2 regions of the Kitasatospora sp. NPDC093550 genome follow, and region 2 is predicted to be linked to the other one. Evidence: riboswitches for the same ligand, from Rfam matches in the RefSeq annotation. Region 2 holds a riboswitch; the other holds the start of a gene.
The links. Region 2 has a riboswitch for cobalamin ahead of ACIRD3_RS21225 (cobalamin biosynthesis protein). Riboswitches for the same ligand answer to the same signal wherever they lie in the genome.

Region 1 (7,036 bases), on a different contig from region 2:
GTGGAGCGGTTCGCGCTGGCCCTGGAGGAGAACCGGGGCGACCCGCACGGCGAGATCGTGCAGAGCTACAACGTGGCGCAGGCACTGATCGCCGACGGTCGCCCGGACGAGGCGCTGACCGTGCTGGCCGGAGCCGCCGCGCAGGCCGGGGCCACCGGGGACGAGGACATGCTGATGAAACTGCCGCTGGTGACCGCCCGGGCCCACCGGGCGCTGGGACAGCTCCTTCCCGCGGTCGCGCACGCCGAGGACTGCGTCCGGAGGGCGAAGGCGCGGAGCCAGTACGCCAAGGAGGCCCAGGCGCACACCCTGCTGGTCGCCCTCGCCGCGGAACTGGACGACCCGGAGCTGGCCGAGCGGAGCCGGGCCCGGCTGCGGGAGCTGGCCGGCTAGGGCCGCACGACCCTCCCTAGGGACCGGTGGTGAAGGACACCCGGGTGCGGTGCCGGCCGGTGCGGACGGTGAGGCCGTGCTCGGGCAGGCCGGCCGGGTCGCCGCCGTCGGCGAGCCAGCAGGCGACGGCGGAGCCGAGCAGCAGCGGGTCGAGGCGGGGATCGGGGCGGCCGAAGCCCCGCTCGGCGCGGGCTTCCAGCAGCAGGCCGCCGTGCAGTCGGAGAAGGTGGAGGGCCGGGCCGAGGGCGGCCACCGCGACGGCGAGGCCGGGCAGTTCGCGGGTGGTGTCGGCGAGCCAGTCGACGGCGGGGCGTTCGGCGTGGGGCTCGGTGCGGGCGAGGACTTCGGCGGTGTACCGCAGGGCGTCGTCGGGGTGGTCGTCGGTGAGGGCGTGGAAGCCGCGCGGGCTGTGGTCGTGGCGGGGGACGGGGTAGCGGCGCAGGCTGACCTCGGTGGCGTCGCTCGTGCCCTCGACGTCGTACGCGGTGGGCCCGTCACTGTCCCCGTGGTCGGGCACGGGCTTGGGGTAGGGCGGCAGGACGGGTTCGCCGGCGGGTTCGTCGAGGCCGTCGAGGAAGGAGTAGAGCAACGGACGCAGCAGCCGCGCGGATTCGCCGCGGTGGGCGAGCGAGCGGTCGGTGATGTCGGTCAGGTCGGTCAGGTCGGCCTGGTCGGACGGGTCCCGGGCGAGGGCGCGTTCGAGTTGGGCGGCGAGGTCGCCGCCGGGGTCGAGCACGGGCGCGGCCTGGCCGAAGGCGTAGCCGGGGGACCTCGGGTCGAGCTCGGCGGCGCCGGTGGCGACGACCATCGTGGGGTGCTCCAGGGCGGCGCCGTAGACGGAGACCGAGCCGTGGTCGCCGATCATGACGTCGGCGGCGACGAGCGCGGCCTGCCAGCCCTGGTGGGGCGGGATGAGCCGCAGGCCCATCCGTCGGGCGTCGTCGAGCAGGGCCGCGGGGTCGTGCCGGCTCCAGATGTTGGGGTGCAGCACGACGGCCACGGTGTACTCGTCGGCGGGCAGTCGGCGGACCAGTCGCTGCGGCAGGTCGGGGTGGCGGCCGAATAACGAGTACTCGCTCCAGGTGGAGTCGACGACGACGAGCCGTCGGCCGTCGACGGCTCCGAGCGCGGCGCGGTAGGCGTCGCGGGAGCGCCGGCTGCGCAGCATCCGGTCGAAGCAGGGGTCGCCGACCACTCGGGCGACGTCCAGGGCCTCGGGGCAGGAGACCCGCAGGCGGTCCAGCTGCTCGGGGTGGGAGAGGCCGAGGACGTCGACGAACACCCGGCCGCGGTGGGTGAGTTCGTTGCGGGAGAGCCCGGCGGCGCTGACCGTGTCGCCGGTGGACTCGGTGACGAGCCGGTTGTAGCCGGCGCCGTGCGGGAGGACGACGAGTCGGGCGTCCAGGCGGTGCATGGAGGAGTGGACGGCGCAGGCGACGGCCAGGTCGAAGCGGTGCCGGACGGCTTCCTCCCAGTCCAGCAGGGTGAAGCCGGGCAGGCCGCGCAGGTAGTCGTCCAGGGCGCGGTCGGCGAAGGCGGAGCCGGGGTTGACGGTGAAGTAGCGGGCGATGCCGTCGGGGTTCAGCAGGGCGAGGACGTCCAGGACCCGGGTGGCGGAGGTGAGGGTGCGGGCGACCGCCAGCACGCGGGCCTTGACCGGCCGGGTGTTCCAGCGGTCGGCGGGCCAGGCGTGGGGGTGGGACGGCACGCCATGATCGTACTCATCCGGGTACCGGCCCGAGGGCTGTTCGCCGAGTGTCGGTCAGCCCGCCGCAGCGGTGGGCTCGTGGTGCTCGGCGGCGGCGCACTCGTCGAGGAGGGGGCGCATGGCCTCGTCCACGAGCCGGTAGCGCACCACCCGGCCGTCCTTGTCGCCGGTGACCACCCCGGCCGTGCGGAGCAGCCGCAGCGCCTGGGAGACGGCGGGGTCGCGCATACCGGTGGCCACCGCGAGGTCGGTGACGGCGAGCGGGCCGGCCCGGTGGAGGGCGAGCAGCAGGGAGAGCCGACCGGGGTCGGCGAGCAGGGAGAACCGCTCGGCCCAGGACCGGACGTGCGCGGTGTCGCCGATCGCGGCGATGGCCTCGCAGACCCGGTGCCCGTCGATGGTGCGGTGGCCCGCGCGGTCGGCCGGTACGAGATGCATGCGGACATTCTTGCAGGCGGGGGGCTGTGATCCTGGACACCTGCGCAGGTGCGCAGCCTTGCATGGGTCGGGACGGACCCCTACGGTGTAGCCCGCCGTGGTGTTCGGGAAGACCGGTGACGGACCCTCAGGGGTCCGGATTCCGGAGCGGCCCTCGCCACTGTGATCGGGCATTCCGCCGGCTACCCGGGGGAGTGGAGTCCGTACCCCTGACGCCACTGGCGCCTCGCGCGCTCGGGAAGGCGGGTACGGGTGTCCCCGTAAGCCAGGAGACCGGCCACGGCACTTCACGAAGTGATTCCACGAGGTGCTGGAGCGTGATCCGCAGATGACCCTGCCCGAAACCGCCGCCATCGACGCGAAGGCGGCGCCGTCGGTGCTGCCCGGCTTCAAGTGGAGGCGCGAGGACACCGTCCGAACGGCCGGGCTGATGGGGGTGATCCTGGCCATGCACGTGGTGGCCTTCGGGACGCTCGTCTTCCTGGTGGCGCCCGAACGGTACGCGGTGGGCACCCAGGTCTTCGGGGTGGGCCTGGGCATCACCGCGTACACCCTCGGCATGCGGCACGCCTTCGACGCCGACCACATCGCGGTGATCGACAACACCACCCGCAAGCTGATGGCGGACGGGAAGCGGCCGGTCTCGGTGGGCTTCTGGTTCGCCCTCGGGCACTCCTCGATGGTCGTCCTCATGGCGGCCCTGGTGGCGGGCGGCGCGCAGCTGGCGGACACGCTGATGGACGACGAGTCGACCACCCACAAGTGGCTCGGCCTGATCGGGACGACCACCTCCGGCGTGTTCCTCTACCTGATCGGCGCGCTCAACCTGGCGGCGCTGCTCGGCATCATCAAGGTGTTCCGGGCGATGCGGGCCGGGCAGTACGACGAGGCGCAGCTGGAGGCGCACCTCGACTCGCGCGGCTTCATGGCCCGGGTGCTGAACCGGGCGACCCGCTCGATCACCCGGCCCGGGCAGATGTTCCCGGTCGGCATGGTGCTGGGCCTGGGCTTCGACACCGCGACCGAGGTCACCCTGATGGTGATGGCCGGTTCGGGTGCGGCCTCCGGGCTGCCCTGGTACGCGATCGCCTGCCTGCCGCTGCTGTTCGCGGCCGGGATGAGCCTGTTCGACACCCTGGACGGGACGTTCATGAACTTCGCGTACCAGTGGGCCTTCTCCAACCCGGTGCGCAAGGTGTACTACAACCTGACCATCACCGGGCTGTCGATCGCGGTGGCCTTCATCATCGGCACCATCGAGCTGGTCGGGGTGCTGCACGAGAAGTTCGACCTGACCGACCCGGTGACCGGCTGGATCGCGGACATCTCGCTGGACAACGTCGGCTACGCGATCGCCGGGCTGTTCGTGGTGGTCTGGGCGCTGGCGATCGGGTACTGGAAGCTCGCCCGGGTCGAGAACCGCTGGGCTCCCCGGGAGCCGTGAGCCGCGCGCCCGGCCGCGCCGAACGGCGCCTCCCCACCCGGGGAGGCGCCGTTCGGCGTTCTCAGTGCTGGTCGCCGTAGCGCTGGCGGAAGCGCTCGACCCGGCCCGCGGTGTCGAGCACCCGGGACTGGCCGGTGTAGAAGGGGTGGCTCGCCGAGGAGATCTCGACGTCGATCACCGGGTAGGTGCGGCCGTCCTCCCACTCGACCGTGCGGTCACTGCCGACCGTCGACCGGGTGAGGAAGGCGAGGCCGCCGACCTTGTCGCGGAAGACGACGGGGCGGTAGGCGGGGTGGATTCCGGGCTTCATGGACGGGCTCCTCTCGGGGGCGGGGGGGTGGGGCCGGGGGTGCCGGCCGGTACCGGGTGCGGTCGGGGTGCGCCGCTCAGCGCTCCTCGCGGAAGTCGACGTGCCGGCCCGCGACCGGGTCGTACTTGCGCAGGACCATCCGGTCCGGGTCGTTGCGGCGGTTCTTGCGGGTCACGTACGTGAAGCCGGTGCCGGCGGTGGAGCGGAGCTTGATGACGGGGCGCAGTTCGCTGCGGGCCACGGGGTTCCTCCTGGGTCCTGGGGTGCCGGTTCGAGACCGTACCTGAAATGGAAGTCATTTTCATCTGGTGTAACGTGAGCCCGGTCCTGCCCATTCCCGGACGCCAGGGAGCACCCATGTCCGCCCACTGCCGGCTCACCGGCCGCCGGCCCGGCTTCGGCAACGCGATCTCGCACTCGCACCGCCGCACCGGCCGCCGCTTCGACCCCAACATCCAGCGCAAGCGCTACTGGCTGCCCGGCGAGGGCCGGTACGTCCGGCTCGTGCTGAGCGCCAAGGGCATCCGCACCATCGACCGGATCGGCATCGAGGCGGCCGTCGCCCGCATCCGGGCCCGCGGGGAGAAGGTCTGATGGCCAAGCAGAGCAAGATCGCCAAGAACGGGCAGCGGCGCGCGGTCGTCGCGCGCTACGCCGAGCGCCGGGCCGAACTGAAGCGGATCATCGCCCGCCCCGGCACCGGCCCCGCCGAGCGCGCCGCCGCGCAGGCCGAACTCGCCCGCCAGCCGCGCGACGCCAGCGCCACCCGGGTCCGCAACCGGGACGCCGTGGACGGCCGCCCCCGCGGCTATCTGCGCGCCTTCGGCCTCTCCCGGGTCAACCTGCGCGCGCACGCCCACGCGGGCCACCTGCCGGGCGTCCGCAAGGCGAGCTGGTGAGCGGCGTGGACGGCCTCCCGCAGCGGATCAAGCTGCCGGTGGTCGTCGTCGCCGGACTGCACGCCGACCCGCGCCGGGACGCCGTCGAGGAACTGGCCGCCGCCGCGGTGGACGCGGTGGTGCTGCGGCACGACCTGCGGGACGCCTCGCTCGGCCTCGTCCACCGCGAACTGCGGGACGCCGAAGGGCCGTTCGACGAGGACCGGGTGCCGCTGACCAACGACTGCCCGTGCTGCGCCCTGCGCGAGGACCTGCTTCCCCGGCTGCTGGAGATCGCCGACGAGGGCCGGTACGGGCTGGCGATCGTCGAACTCTGGGGCGGCAGCGATCCGCACCCGGCGGTCGAGGTGATCGCCGGCGGAGAATCGGACGGCCGGGACCTCGCGGACGCCGTCGAACTCGCGGGCGTGGTGACCGCCGTCGACCCGGACCGGCTGATCGGCGAACTCTCCGTCCCCGACGACCTCGCCGAACACGGCGAGCACACCGCCCGACGGGACGAGCGGACCCGCGCGGAGGCGCTCGCCCACCAGATCGAGTACGCCACCACGCTCGCCGTGCCGCGCGCCGCGGCGCACGCGCCGGGGCTCGCGCTGCTGCGCCAGCTCCACGCCACCGCCCGGGTCGTCCGGCTCGGCACCGGCACCCTCACCCGCGCCGCGCTCGGCGGCTTCGACGTCGCCGCCGCCCGCGACCGGGTCAACCCGGCGATCGCCCTGCTGCCGCAGGAACGGGACGAGGCCGGGGTCACCACCCTGGTCTGGACCCGCCGCCGGCCCCTGCACCCGCAACGGCTGCACGAGGCGCTGGAACTGCTCGTCCCGGCCGCGCAGCGCAGCCGCGGGCGGTTCTGGCTGGCCAACCGGCCGGACCTGCTGCTCGCCTGGGACGCGGCCGGCGCCAACCTCGCGGTCGAGGAGTGCGGGCCGTGGCTGACCACCCTGCCCGACGCCGCCTGGGAGCTCTACCCGCCGGCCCGGCGGGCGGCCGCGGCCCTCGACTGGCACCCCCTGCACGGCGACCGGGTCCAGCAGCTCAGCTTCACCGCGGAGGGGCTGGACGCCGACGGGATCACCGACCTGCTCGACTCCTGCCTGCTCACCGACGCCGAACTCGCCGCCGGCGAACCCGGCTGGAAGGCCCTGCCCGACGCCTTCCGCGACCTGCTCGCGCCCGTCCACTGAAATCGCGCCCGTCCACCGAAGGAGCCCGCCCCGTGAACCGCAAACGCACCGTCCCGCCGCGGAACCGGCCCAACCCGCTGCTCGCGGCCGGCATCGAGTACGTCGACTACAAGGACACCGACCTGCTGCGCCGCTTCATCTCCGACCGCGGCAAGATCCGCAGTCGCCGGGTCACCCGCCTCACCGTGCAGCAGCAGCGGGCGACGGCCAGGGCGATCAAGAACGCCCGTGAGATGGCCCTCCTGCCGTACACCTCCGGCCCGACCCGATAGGAGCACCCCCGATGGCCGTACCCAAGCGCAAGACCTCCCGCAGCAACACCCGGCACCGCCGTGCCCGGTGGAAGGCCGCGCCGCCGAAGCTGGTCCCGATCACGGTCGACGGGCGGGAGCTGCTCGTCCCGCAGAGCCTGGTGCGGGCGTACCGGCGCGGTCTGATCGATCCGCAGGCGTAGCGTCGGCGGTGGGGGCGGGGGCTCGCGGCGGCGCGGGTGGGGGTGGGGGAGGCACCGCGGGGTGCGGCCGGGGGCGCTCGGCGGGCGGTTCGGGCCGGGGGTTCGTAGGCTCGACGCATGGCGGATGCGTACGCGGGGCGGCGGGAGCGGGTGAGGGAGCACTGCAGTGCGGCCGGAGCCGATGCGGCGCTGATCACCCGGGCGGC
Region 2 (7,036 bases):
GGTCCCGGGTCGCGGCGATCTCGACGGTCAGGCCGAACCGGTCGAGCAGCTGCGGCCGCAGCTCGCCCTCCTCCGGGTTCATCGTGCCGACCAGCAGGAACCGGGCCGCGTGCCGGACGGAGACGCCCTCGCGCTCGACGTAGGAGCGGCCCATCGCGGCGGCGTCCAGCAGCAGGTCCACCACGTGGTCCTGGAGCAGGTTGACCTCGTCGATGTAGAGCACGCCGCGGTGCGCCTTGGCGAGCAGCCCGGGCTCGTAGGCCTTGACGCCCTCGGCCAGCGCGCGCTCCAGGTCGAGCGAGCCGACGATCCGGTCCTCGGCCACGCCGACCGGCAACTCGACCAGTTGGGAGGGCCGTTCGTGGCTCCCGGCGGCGGAGTGCGGCCCGTCCGGGCACTGCGGGTCGGGCGCGGCCGGGTCGCAGGCGAAGCGGCAGCCGTCCACGGCGGCGATGGACGGCAGCAGGCCGGCCAGCGCGCGCACCATGGTGGACTTCGCGGTGCCCTTCTCGCCGCGCACCAGCACGCCGCCCACGGCCGGGGAGACCGCGTTCAGCAGCAGCCCGAGCCGCAGGTCGGCCATGCCGACGATCGCGGTGAACGGATAGCGGACGTCAGTCATGCGTCACTCCCAGGTGCCCCGGGCGCCAGGAACGGCAGCGATCCGGCCGCCGGTACCCCGCCCTCGATCAGCTTCCACAGCGCGTCGGTGTCCGCGTGCTCCTCGATCAGGTCGCCCAGCCGGTCCAGCCGGGCCTCGCGCGCCGCGGCGAAGGAGGTGTCCGGCGCCGGGACGAACGCCCGTCCGGACAACTCGGCGACCTCGCGCAGGAGTTCGCGGCGGAAACCGTCGTTCTCCAGCGCGCCGTGCCAGGTCGTGCCCCAGACCGCCCCCACCCGGCAGCCGTCCAGGCCCCGCCCCCGGCCGTCGGAGAAGAACGTCTCCCCGCCCTCCACGGCCACCACCCCGTGGTGGATCTCGTAGCCCTCGACCCGCTGCCCGTAGGCCTCGCCGACCGGCCGGGCGAGCACCTTCTCGGCGCCGAACCGCACGTGCGTCGGCAGCAGCCCCAGTCCGTCGACGGCGCCCGCCTTGGACTCCACCTCGTCGACGATCCCGCGCGCCAGCATCTGGTAGCCGCCGCACACCCCGAGGACCGGCCGCCCGGCCGCCGCCCGCGCCTTCAGCACCGGCTCCAGGCCGCGCTCGCGCAGCCAGGCGAGGTCCGCCACGGTGGCCCGGGTGCCGGGCAGCACCACCAGGTCCGCGTCGGCGAGCTCCTCCGGCCTGGTGGCCCAGCGCACCAGGACGCCCGGCTCCTGCGCCAGCGCGTCCAGGTCGGTGAAGTTGGACAGCCGGGGGAAGCGCACCACGGCCACCCGCAGCACGTCCGCGCCGAGCGGCCCGCGCCCGTCCACCCGGTCCACCACCGTGGACAGGTCCAGCGAGTCCTCGGCGTCCAGCCACAGCCCGGGCAGCATCGGCAGGGTGCCCAGCACCGGACGGCCGGTCAGCCCGTGCAGCATCTCCAGCCCGGGCGCGAGCAGCCGGGCGTCGCCGCGGAACTTGTTGACGAACCAGCCCGCCACGTGCCGCTGGTCCTCCGCCGACAGCAGCGCCAGCGTCCCGTACATCGCCGCGAACACGCCGCCCCGGTCGATGTCCCCGACCACCACCACCGGCAGCCCGGCGGCCGTGGCCAGGCCCATGTTGGCGATGTCCCGGTCCCGCAGGTTGATCTCGGCGGGCGATCCGGCGCCCTCGCAGACCACCACCTCGTAGCGCCGGCGCAGATCGGCCAGGCACTCCAGCGCGCGCTCCAGCAGGACGGGCTTGCGCTCGCGGTAGTCCAGCGCGCCCACCTCGGCGACCGGCTTGCCCAGCAGCACCACCTGGCTGCGGCCGTCCGCGCCGGGCTTCAGCAGCACCGGGTTCATCGCCGCCTCCGGCTCCACCCGGGCGGCCTGCGCCTGCATCGCCTGGGCGCGGCCGATCTCGGCCCCGTCGGCGGTGACGAAGGAGTTCAGCGACATGTTCTGCGCCTTGAACGGCGCGACCCGCACGCCCTGGCGGGCCAGCCAGCGGCAGATGCCCGCCGTCACCACGCTCTTGCCCGCGTCCGAGGTCGTCCCGGCGACCAGCAGCGCGTTGCTCATGCCCCACCCCTCCTCGTGCGGAACGCCCTGAGCGCCAGATGCCCCGCGACCGTCGTACCCAGTGCCAGCGCGCCCACCCGCCGGGAGAGCGCGCAGGCCCGCTCGATGTCGTCGACCGTCACCGGCCGCAGCTCCGCGCCCAGCACCGGCCGGTGCTCCACCCTCGTGCCGTACTGCAGCGTGCCGCCCAGCCGTACGCCCACCGCGCCGGCGAACGCCGACTCCGCCTGACCCGCGTTCGGGCTCGGGTGCGCGGAGCCGTCGCGCCGCCAGACCCGCCAGGCCGTACGGGGGTGCGGGGCGGCGGCGACGGTCAGCAGCGCGGTCAGCCGGGCGCCCGGCCAGCCCGCCACGTCGTCCAGCCGGGCCGAGGCCCAGCCGAACCGGGCGTGGCGCGGCGAGCGGTGACCCACCATCGCGTCCAGGGTGTTCACGGCGCGGAAGGCCAGCAGACCGGGCGTGCCCGCCAGGGTGCCCCAGACCAGCGCGTTCACCACGGCGTCGGCGGTGTTCTCGGCGACCGACTCGACCACCGCGCGGGCGATCTGCTGTTCGTCCAGCGCGCTCGGGTCCCGTCCGCACAGGTGCGGCAGCCGCTCCCGGGCGGCGGCCAGGTCGCCGTCCTTCAGCGAGCGGCCGATGGTGCGGGCCTCCCGGGTCAGCGAGGTGCCGCCGAGCACCGTCCAGGTCGCGGCCGCGGCCAGCGCCGCCCGGCCCAGCGGGCGCCGGCCCACCGTACGGTCCAGGGCGAGCGCGCCCGCCGCGACGGCGCCCACGCACAGCGCCGTGTACCCGGCCCCGGCCGCCCGGTGGTCACGCCACAGCCGGCGCTCCAGCCGGGCCGCGGCGCCGCCGAAGACCGCCACCGGGTGGCCCCGGCGCGGGTCGGCGAAGCGGGCGTCGGCGGCGTAGCCCGCGACGGCGCCCAGCGCGAACGCGGCGGCGCGGGCCGGCGGACGGGCCGAGGCGCGGGCCGGGGGAAGGATCGAGGGGCGCGGGGTCAGCGCACGGGCGGTCATCGGCCGCACGGCGGAAGGCAGCTCGGGGTCCGGCCGGGCGGGGCAGCCTGCATCGCGTGCGTGTCCTCACTCAGGGTCCGCGCCCTGGGTCGACGTAACGGGGGCGAGAGTCTCCTGGCTTCCGGGTCGGACGCACCCCCGGGGCCTTCCAGCGGCTTCCGACGGCCCGCCGTGGCGATAGTTCCGAGCGTGCTCCCCGGTGACAGTGGCGGGACCGCGCCGGACTCGCACCGGCTTCCTCTCCATGCCTCCGATTGGCCTCAGGATCCCATCACGCGCCCGAACCGGGAGTCAACCGAGGTCACGGAGGGGTTGGTCACACGGGGGCCGCGGCCCGGGACCGCCTGACAGCCTGTGGGATCGCCCAGCGGAGCGCCGCCCCGGTACCGGCCGCTTCGTGCGTTCGGTCGGTGGGGGCGCGCCCCGCTCCGCGCCTACGTTCGGGGGCATGCGCCGCAGAAAGTCCCCCGCCGCCCCGCCCCCGGTGCCGTTCTCGCCCGCAGCCGCCCGCTCCCACCGGTCAGGCCTCGGCCTGACCCCCGAACAGGTCGCGGAGGGCATGGCCGCGCACGGCGTCCGGCTGCTGCCCGGCCACGTCCTCGCCTGGGAGAACGGCCAGCTGCGCCCCGGTGAAACGGAGTTCATCGCCCTCGCCCGCGCCCTCTGGTGCCCCGCCGTCCAGCTGATGGACACCCGCCCCGTGCTGCTGCGCGACCACCGGGTCGCCCGCGAACTCCCGCAGAGCACCGTCGCCGAACGCACCGGCACCACCCTCGCCGCCTACCAGCGGGCCGAACTGACCGGGCAGTGGGAGGGCGACGAGGACCAGACCGCCGCCCTCGTCCAGGTCCTCGGTCTGAGCCTGCCCGAGCTCGTCGTGGCCACCGGTCACGAGGAGGCCCTGGAAAGCCTGCTCCGCCAGTGCGTCGGCGGCCGCTGGCAGCCCCAGCTCCGCGCCCTCGCCCGGATCGTCCCCGCCCCCACCGAGGCGCTCTCCGCCGTCCTCGCCACCCTCCACCAGGAACACCACGTCCCCACCCACTGGGGCAGCAGCACCCGCGCCACCCAGGCCCCCACCACCGACGACCTCGTCCCCCGCTTCTGGCACCTCCTCGGCATCGAGACGGCCGCCGAGACCCCCTGACCGCCCCGCCCCGCGAAGCCCCCCGCCCCGCGAAGCCCCCCGCCCCGCGAAGCCCCCCGCCCCGCGAAGCCCCCCGCCCCGCGAAGCCCCCCGCCCCCGGCCCGACCCCGCCCTCGATCCGGCCCGCTCTCGACCCGACCCCGCCCCGCCCCGCCACGAGTGCCCCGGACGGCCCAGCCCGGTGGCCGGGCGGGCGGGGCGCCGGTGGACTGGTGCACGAACACCGTCCGGTCCGTGACCAACAGAGCGGGGATCGATATGCGCTGGGGAACCGCCGCCGCCGTGGCGGCCGCCGCCGTCGGGACCGGGGCCGTCGTCCTGGTGATCGGCCGCCGGGCCTCCGAGCGGATGGTGCGTCCGCCCACCGCCGTCCAGGAGTCCGGGCCGGTCCTGGTCAAGAGCCTCGGCGCGGGCCGGGTCACCTTCACCCGCGGCCCCGGGAGCCTGCGCCCCGGGCGCTGGGCGGTCGAGTGGGGCGACGACGGCCACGCGGTGGTCGAGGAGGTCCTGCACAGCGACGAGCAGGGCGTCACGCGCCGGCTGGTCCGCGCCGACCAGGGCACCCTCGCGCCCGGCACCGAGGTCCGCTTCACCCCGCGCGTCCACCTCGGCGACCCCACCCGGGCGCTCGGCCTCGCCTACACGGACACCGTCGTCGACGGCGAACTCGGCGACCTCCCCGCCTGGCACCTGGAGGGCAAGCGCGGCACCTGGGTGATCCTGGTCCACGGCCCGGAGGCCGACCGCGGGCAGACCCTCCCGGTCCTGCCGGTGCTCGACCGGCTGGCCCTGCCCGTCCTCGCCGTCACCTACCGCGGCGACGAGGGCGCCCCCGCCTCCCCGGACGGGTACAGCCACTTCGGCGAGACCGAGTGGCGCGACGTCGAGGCGGCGGTACGGCTGGCGCTCGACAACGGGGCGAGCCGGGTGATCCTGTACGGCTGGTCGGTGGGCGCCACCATGGTCCTGCAGACGGCGGCCCGCTCCGCCTGGTCGCACGCCGTCAGCGGCCTGATCCTCGACTCGCCGGTCCTCGACCTGCCGGGCTCCGCCCGCCGCGACGCCGAACGGCACGGCTTCCGCGGGGCCGTCGCCGAACTCGGCGTCCTGGCCGCCCAGGGCCGCACCGGCGTCGACCTGGCCGACTTCTCCCGCATCGCCGAGGGCGCCGACCTGCGGGTGCCGACCCTCCTGCTGCACAGCCCGGACGACCGGATCTCCCCGTTCCGCAGCGCCCGACGCCTCGCCGCCGCCCGCCCCGACGTGGTCAACCTCCAGCCCTTCCCCGGTGGCGACCACGCCACCCTCTGGAACAGCGCGCCGGACCACTACACCGAACTCCTGCGTCGCTGGCTCACCCCCCTGCTCTGAGCGAGCCCGGGCCCCGGGACCGTCGGCGCGCCGCCCCGGTGGGGTCCCGCCGCAGGCGTCCCAGCCGCACCGGAAGTCGGACCCGCCGACTTCCCGCGCCGCGAGATCGGCCGGTCCGCCCCGCCATCCGTCCGGATTCCGGCTGGACAGCCCCACCGTTCCTCGAGGGTGCCGATGGCGTCCGTGGGGCTGGCGGTCCGGTCAAGGGCACATTGTGACCCCTGCCGTCGACGCCGTTGGCTACACTCCGTCACCACGCGAACGGGCCCCGCAACCGTCCCGGCTCACCTGGCATGGGCAGGCCACACGTTTCCGGCCAGGCGGTTTGCCACTGTTGCCCGATCTTGCGGAGGTGCCGCAGCCGGTCGCCCGGTCGTACGGGCAACCGGATGTGACAGAAGGCCGGTACAAGGGGAAGACTGCTCGACGTGACGTCTCGGAACCCGCGCGACCGTGATGCCCCGCTCCCGCCGACGATCGGTACCGGTGCGACGGTGACCCGTCTCCCAGGTACGGCCAACCGGCCCGCCGGTGGCAGGCCGGGCGTGGCGGGTGTACCCCGTAACGGCGTACCCCGGCGGCGGGGGCCCGCGCCGGCTCCCGGACGGGGCCGGGTTCCCGTGCCCGAGGGCTTCCCGGCACCGGCCGAGCTGGCTCCGCTGGCCCGCCGGATGCTGGTGGACGCCGTCCGGATCGCCCGCTGGGCCGGGGAGCTGGAGGAGGTCGACAAGCGCGGCGAGCTGCTCCCGGAGGACGCCCGTGCGGCGGGCCGGGCGCTGGCCATGACCGTCGGCGCCGCCGCCAAGGCCTGGGGGCAGGCGCTCCTGGTCGGTCTGGTGGAGGCCCGGGACACCGGGGCCGGCCCCGGTTGGCGGCTGCACGCCTGGGAGCACGACGACGAGGCCGTGGTGCGCGGCTGGTCGGCGCTGTTCGACGCCTGGACCCTGCTCGCCCCGGTGCCGCCCGCCGCGCTGCGCGGCGTGTTCGCGCTGCTGGCCGGACAGGCCGTGGACCAGGCCCCGCAGCTGCTCTCCTTCCTGCACCTGGTGGACGGACCGGTGGCCGAGAGCGAGCTGCTGGAGCTGCTGCGCCGCGGCCTGGACGAGCGCCGGGTCGGCGGCGGGGCCGGGGGCCCCGGCCTGTCGCCGGTGCCGCACGCCGCCTCCGCGGTGTCCGCGGTCCGCGGCACCTGCCGGGAGCCGCAGATCGACACCCCGCCCGCGCCCTCGGACGTCGCCGCCGTCCTGGACTGGATGCTGGACGGCCTGGCGGCCGTCGGCGCCCTGACGCGCAGGAACGACGCCGCCGAGCTCTCGCCGCTCGGCCACTGGGCGGTGCGGGCGAA

Region 1: it holds a riboswitch for cobalamin, as region 2 does, so the genes downstream of both, ACIRD3_RS17175 (HoxN/HupN/NixA family nickel/cobalt transporter) here and ACIRD3_RS21225 (cobalamin biosynthesis protein) in region 2, are expected to answer to the same signal.

The regions. Positions count from the first base shown of each region.
Region 1 covers NZ_JBIWJF010000009.1:208,430-215,465, forward strand. Annotated here, with positions in the region: gene ACIRD3_RS17160 (AAA family ATPase) at 1-393, shown strand, start outside; gene ACIRD3_RS17165 (hypothetical protein) at 410-2,101, opposite strand; gene ACIRD3_RS17170 (ArsR/SmtB family transcription factor) at 2,156-2,539, opposite strand; cobalamin riboswitch at 2,621-2,836, shown strand; gene ACIRD3_RS17175 (HoxN/HupN/NixA family nickel/cobalt transporter) at 2,868-3,983, shown strand; gene ACIRD3_RS17180 (type B 50S ribosomal protein L31) at 4,045-4,293, opposite strand; gene rpmG (50S ribosomal protein L33) at 4,370-4,534, opposite strand; gene rpmB (50S ribosomal protein L28) at 4,651-4,887, shown strand; gene rpsN (30S ribosomal protein S14) at 4,887-5,192, shown strand; gene ACIRD3_RS17200 (CobW family GTP-binding protein) at 5,189-6,376, shown strand; gene rpsR (30S ribosomal protein S18) at 6,409-6,648, shown strand; gene rpmF (50S ribosomal protein L32) at 6,660-6,830, shown strand; gene ACIRD3_RS17215 (M24 family metallopeptidase) at 6,948-7,036, shown strand, end outside.
Region 2 covers NZ_JBIWJF010000012.1:233,508-240,543, forward strand. Annotated here, with positions in the region: gene ACIRD3_RS21215 (putative cobaltochelatase) at 1-622, opposite strand, end outside; gene ACIRD3_RS21220 (cobyric acid synthase) at 619-2,157, opposite strand; gene ACIRD3_RS21225 (cobalamin biosynthesis protein) at 2,154-3,176, opposite strand; cobalamin riboswitch at 3,284-3,418, opposite strand; gene ACIRD3_RS21230 (helix-turn-helix domain-containing protein) at 3,625-4,320, shown strand; gene ACIRD3_RS21235 (alpha/beta hydrolase family protein) at 4,555-5,691, shown strand; gene ACIRD3_RS21240 (hypothetical protein) at 6,312-7,036, shown strand, end outside.